Regions from separate parts of the Rhodococcus sp. ABRD24 genome, predicted to be linked through region 2. Evidence: riboswitches for the same ligand, from Rfam matches in the RefSeq annotation. Region 2 holds a riboswitch; the other holds the start of a gene.
What was found. A riboswitch is a leader RNA that binds a small molecule or an ion and turns the genes downstream of it on or off. The one in region 2 is predicted to bind thiamine pyrophosphate.
Positions count from the first base shown of each region.

Region 1 (3,094 bases), 2.4 Mb from region 2:
CAGTCGCTGCGGGGTGTCATCGCGCACCTGACCGGTGCGTCGGCGCCGCTGTGGCTGTGGCTGTCACTTGCAATGGTGGTGGTGGCCGGGAGTATGTGGGTGGTGTGGCGGCTGTATCACGGCGGGGAGCGCCTGCTCGCGGTGACGGTGACCGGCCTGACCGCCGCGGTGGTGTCCCCGTTCTCGTGGAGTCACCACTGGGTGTGGTTCGTGCCGTTGTTGGTGTACATCGTGCACCGGACGCTGACGAATCGCTGGTGGTGGATGGCCGCGCTGGTGGTGTACCTCGCTGCCGGCGCCTGGCCGTACCGGTGGGAAGAGGACAACGTGGTGGTGGGGCTGTTCTTGTTTCCGCCATGGTGGACCATCGCTGACGTGCTGATGAACATCTACGTCCTGCTGTACGTCGCGGTGATGATCGGCGCGACAATCATCGCGCGCCGCGCTGGACGCCCCATCCCCGACAGCGCCTTGCGCACTTAGCGCGGTTTCGCCGCTCGAGATCTCGCGACAAGTGCGCAAAGCGCGGGGAAGCTAGCTGCGCAGGGCGTCGGAGAGCGCCTGCGCGGCGGCTTGCGGGTCCTCGGCCGCGGTGATGGCGCGCACGACGACGACGCGGGTGGCGCCGGCGTCGAGGATCTCCGGCAGGCGCTCCTGGTCGACGCCGCCGATCGCGAACCAGGGCCGCACCGGCTGCGCCTCGGCGGTGCTGCGGACCAGGTCCAGCCCCGACGCCGTCCGCCCCGGTTTGGTAGGCGTGGCCCAGACCGGTCCGGTGCAGAAGTAGTCGACGTCCTCCTCGATCGCGGCGAGGCTGGCCTGTGCGCGGTTGTTCGTCGAGCGTCCGATCACGACGTCCGGGCCGACGATGCGGCGCGCATAGTGCACGGGCAGGTCGTTCTGGCCGAGGTGCAGGACGTCGGCTCCCGCGGCGAGCGCGAGGTCGGCGCGGTCGTTGACGGCGAGCAGCGCGCCGTGCCGGCGGGTCGCGGCACCGATCACCGCGAGCGCGGCCAACTCCTCCTTGACCTCCAGCGGTCCCAGCTCGCGCTCGCCGGCCGAGCCCTTGTCGCGCAGCTGGATGATGTCGACGCCACCGGCGAGCGCCGCCTCGACGAAGTGAGCCAGATCGCCCTTGTCGCGGCGGGCATCGGTGCAGAGGTAGAGACGCGCGTCCGCGAGTCGCTCGCGGGGCGTCAGGCGCTTGACGGACTGGGAGGCATGCACACCTGAAACGGTAGTCTCTAGCGTGGATGAATCAACACGGGAGTCCCGAGGGGTACGGGGCTGAGAGGGGGCCTGCCGGCCCCGACCGTCATACCTGACCCGGATCATGCCGGCGCAGGGAGTGAGGTGGAGTGAATGACCCGATCGGTATCCGTCGTCGGCGGCGGAGTGATTGGCCTGTCGATCGCCTGGCGCGCGGCACAGCGCGGCTGGGCGGTGACGCTGTACGACCCGGCGCCCGGTAGCGGCGCCTCGTGGGTGGCGGGCGGAATGCTGGCACCGCTGTCGGAAGGCTGGCCCGGCGAGGAGAAGGCGCTCGCACTGGGTGCGGCGTCGCTGCAACGGTGGCCCGGCTTCGGCACCGAACTCGAACGTATCGCGGGCGTGAGTCTGGTCACGTCCGACGATTCGCTGACCGTCGCTCTCGACGCCGCCGACGCTGCGGACCTGCACACGATCGCGGAGTGGGTCGAGACGCAGGGCCACGAGCTGCGCATCCTGAACCGCGCTCAGATCCGCGAGCTCGAACCGTCGCTGGGCCGCGGGATCCGGCTGGCGCTGCAGGCGCCCACCGAACTGGCCGTCGACAATCGACTGCTGGTACAGGCGCTGCGGACCGCGACGATCGCCGCCGGTGTCGAACTGGTCGAACGTGCGGTGACGGATCTCGACGAGCTCACCACCGATCAGGTGGTGCTGTCGGCGGGCTCGAACTCCGCGCAGCTGTGGCCGAACCTGCCGGTGCGCCCGGTCAAGGGTGAGATCCTGCGCCTGCGGGCCCGCCCGGGAGTGACGCCCGCGCCGCGCCGCACCATTCGCGGCAGCGTGCACGGACGGCCGTCGTACCTGGTGCCGCGCGCCGATGGCATCGTGGTCGGCGCAACGCAGTACGAGTCGGGACACGACACACAGGTCACCGTCGCCGGTGTCCGAGACCTCATTGCCGACGCGGAGGCACTGATGCCCGCGATCGGCGAGTACGAACTCTACGAGGTGAAAGCTGGTCTGCGACCGATGAGTCCGGACAACCTGCCGATCATCGGCCGGGTCTCGGACCGCATGGTGCTCGCCACCGGGCACGGCCGCAACGGCATCCTGATGACCCCGGTGACCGCGGACGCAACGGTCGCGATCCTCGATGGCACACCCCTGGCGGAGGCGGAAAGCGCCGCCGCCGAACGATTTTCACCTGTAAGAGCATGACAAGCGAGGTTTGGATGAGTGAGATGTTCGGGATTACCGTCAATGGTGAGGACCACGAGTTCGACGGATCGTTGACGGTCACGGAGCTACTGGACCGGCTGGAACTGCCGCAGCGCGGCATTGCGGTCGCGGTGGACGGGACGGTGTTCCCGAAGACGCGTTGGGACGAGCCGGTGGGTCGCGGCTGGGACATCGAGATCCTCACGGCAGTGCAGGGTGGCTGAGATGGGCAAGCTCACGATCGCCGACCGCACCTTCGGCTCCCGCCTGATCATGGGCACCGGCGGCGCCGCGAACCTCGCGGTGCTCGAGGAGGCTCTGGTGGCATCGGGCACCGAGCTGACGACGGTCGCGATGAGGCGCGTCGACGCTGTTGGTGGTACGGGTGTGCTGGACCTGCTGCGCCGACTGGACATCGCGCCCCTGCCGAACACCGCGGGCTGCCGCGGCGCGGCCGAGGCCGTGCTCACCGCGCAGCTCGCGCGCGAGGCGCTCGAAACCGACTGGGTGAAGCTCGAGGTGATCGCCGACGAGCGCACCCTGCTGCCCGACGCCATCGAATTGGTCAGTGCCGCAGAGCAGCTGGTAGACGACGGCTTCACCGTTCTGCCGTACACCACGGACGATCCGGTACTTGCGAAGCGCCTCGAGGACGTGGGCTGCG
Region 1 is NZ_CP035319.1:1,686,551-1,689,644, reverse strand. Features, by position in the region: gene ERC79_RS07610 (glycosyltransferase 87 family protein) at 1-483, shown strand, start outside; gene thiE (thiamine phosphate synthase) at 535-1,227, opposite strand; TPP riboswitch at 1,254-1,365, shown strand; gene thiO (glycine oxidase ThiO) at 1,363-2,430, shown strand; gene thiS (sulfur carrier protein ThiS) at 2,445-2,654, shown strand; gene ERC79_RS07590 (thiazole synthase) at 2,656-3,094, shown strand, end outside.
Region 1: it holds a riboswitch for thiamine pyrophosphate, as region 2 does, so the genes downstream of both, thiO (glycine oxidase ThiO) here and ERC79_RS19390 (TenA family protein) in region 2, are expected to answer to the same signal.

Region 2 (3,094 bases):
CGTGGCCGAATCCTGGAAGCTGGTGCCGAATTCGGCGTTGCCGGCATCGACGAGCGTGTCGGGCGCGGTGTTGTTGTAGGGCAGCACCTCCACGCTGAGGCCCGCATCCGCGAAATACCCCTCCTGCAGCGCGACGAACAGCCCGGTGTGATTCGTATTGGGCGTCCAGTCCAGCGCAAAACGGATGGTGTTGCCGGATTCGTCGCTGCTGCCGCAGCCGGTGAGGATACTCAAGGCGGACGCGACGATTGCCGAGGTGGCAAGGGCCCGGCGGAGTCTCGATACCGTCGTCACGAGGCCGGCCAAGGCTGAGGGTGCAACGCCGTGTCCCAGAACATGAGCTCGTATCGGGTCGCGATCACGAATGCGCGGACCATTGCTGCGCGTTGCTCGGCAGTCGCGGCGTCCGCGGCAGCGTCGACGAGTCGGCGCGCGGTGACCACCGACTCCTGGAACTCCGGGCTGTCGTACGTCGTGACCCACTGTGCGTACGGGTGCGATGGATCCACTGCGAGTACGTCGTGGGCGCTTGCGGCCAGGCGGCTGCCCACGTCGGCGTAGATCCAGAAGCACGGAAGCAGGGCGGCCGCGGCAACCGCGTACGACTCGGTCGCCGACGTGGCCGTCAGGTACGACACGTACCCGAGACAGGCCTGCGAGTGCGCCGGCACGGCCTCGCTCTCGGGCAAGGCCCCGCTGGTCAGCAGGCTCTCGTGTAGAGAGGTCTCCACTACCGCGGCGGTTGCCGCCGACGTCGCCCAGAACGCCGCGGACTGCGGGTCCGGGGCGCGTGAGGCCACGAGCGCGAGTGCCTTGGCATATTCGGCGAGGTAGAGCGCGTCCTGCTCGATGTAGACGCGGAAGACGTCGAGTGGCAGTGTGCCGTCTCCCAGTCGGCGGAGGAACTCGAGATTGTCGATTGCGTCACGCAGGACCGCGGTGCGCTCCCACAGGTGATCGGTGAATCGACCGAGTTCGGTGTGAACAGAAGTGTCGTGGACAGACGTTGTCATCGCCGTGACATCCCTTCGTCAGCATTACCTGATGCAGGTTCCCGGGTGTGTTCTCAGCCCCGCCCGTGCGGAGCACCCCGTGTCAGTGAACGAGCCGACCTTAGCACCGCAGGATTGGTACCTTGGCATTCGACCTTGTCTGCGCGCCGGAGTGAGGAGGCCGCGTCATGGAAGCCACGCACGTCATCGAAGCTGGAGAGCCGGACACGCTCACCGTCGAGACACCCCTCGGCAAGGCGCGCGGATATTCCGACGGTTCCGTTTTCTCCTGGAAGGGCATTCCCTACGCGGCACCGCCGACGGGGGGACTGAGATTTCGCAGTCCAGCCGCGCCACAGCCCTGGGCCGGGGTACGGGACTGTCGCGCATTCGGGCCGATCGCGCCGCAGGGACACGACACGTCCGTGCCGATCGATCCGACGATGATGCTCGACGAGGACTGCCTGACGGTCAACGTCTGGGCCCCCAGACCGGACGGCCAGCCGCGGCCGGTCATGGTGTGGATTCATGGCGGCGCATATTGCCTGGGCTCGTCGGCGCAACCCGTCTACGACGGCCGGCTTCTCGCCGAACGCGGGGATGTCGTGATCGTCACGTTCAACTACCGGCTCGGAACGCTGGGCTTCCTGGATCTGTCATCGTTCTCCAGCGCCGACCGCGTGTTCGAGTCGAACCTCGGTCTGCGGGATCAGATCGCGGCGCTCGAGTGGGTGCGGGAGAACATCGCTGCGTTCGGTGGCGATCCCGGCGAAGTGACGCTGTTCGGGGAGTCGTCCGGTGGTGGTGCGATCACCACGCTGATGACGGTGCCCCGCGCCGAGGGGTTGTTCCACCGCGCCATCGCACAGAGCCCACCGGCGACGTCGGTGTACGGCGCCGAGCGGGCCGCGACGGTGGCCGCGCGGTTCCTCGAGATCCTCGATCTACCGGCGGATCGGGTGGGCGATCTGTGGGACATGCCGGTCGAGCGGCTCGTGAAGGCCGGCGACATCCTCGTCGACGAGGTCCCTGTCCGCGTGCCCGGGACGCTGGCGATGTCGCCGGTCGTCGACCGCGATCTTGTCCCGCACTACCCGGTCGCCGCGTTCCAGAAGGGTCACTCGCACCGGATTCCGCTGATCATCGGTTCCAACAAGGACGAGGCATCGATCTTCAAGTTCATGCGTTCGCCGCTGCTTCCGGTCAGCGCGGAGGCCGTCCAGCAGATGTTCTCCGGTCTGGCACAGGATAATCCGGAACTCTCGGCGTTGCGGCTGGCCGAGATCGTTGCCGCCTATCCGGACAGTACCAAACCCAGAGGAGCACTTGCGATCTCGCGTGACGCGGCCTTCCGGATGCCCGCGCTGTGGGTTGCCGACGGCCACAGTCGGCACTCACCGACCTGGATGTATCGCTTCGACCATGCCACCCCGATTCTCAAGGCCGCGCGTGTCGGGGCGGGGCACGCGACCGAACTGCCCTACGTGTTCGGCAATTTCGGCACGCTCAACGTCGATCCCACCTTCTGGCTGGGGGGACGAAAGGCGGCCGTCGACGTCTCCGGACGCATGCAGCGCCGCTGGCTGGCATTCACTCGGTACGCGGTACCGGCCGCGCTCGACGGCTCCAAACACTGGGCGCCCTACACAGAGGAGTCGCGTTCGACTCTCCTGATCGACAGCCGCGACCGACTGGTGGCGGACCCGGATCAGGCGTTGCGTGTGGCGTGGGGCGACGAGGTGATGGGGTTCAGCTGATGAGCGTCAGGGATCCGGGCGCGAGTCCGCGTCCAGCTCCCGCAGGACCGGCAGCCTGAAGCACACCACCGCCACTAGGATCACCGGAACGGCGAGCACGAAGAACGTGGTGCGAATGCCGGCCTGATCGATCAGCGGGCCGGCGAGCAGATAACCGAGCGGCCCGGCCGCATACGCGGTGGACGTCATCACTCCGACGACCCGTCCGCGCATGTGCTCGGGACTGCGAGTCTGCATGGCCCAGTTGGCGATCGGGCCCACCGGTCCGTACACCAGACCGATCACGGCGCACAGTGCCAGGAGTATCCACAGCGGTGGCAGGAAGGCCATGCCGACCATCGACAG
Region 2 is NZ_CP035319.1:4,347,110-4,350,203, forward strand. Features, by position in the region: gene ERC79_RS19385 (ABC transporter substrate-binding protein) at 1-294, opposite strand, end outside; gene ERC79_RS19390 (TenA family protein) at 291-1,013, opposite strand; TPP riboswitch at 1,007-1,103, opposite strand; gene ERC79_RS19395 (carboxylesterase/lipase family protein) at 1,181-2,749, shown strand; gene ERC79_RS19400 (MFS transporter) at 2,756-3,094, opposite strand, start outside.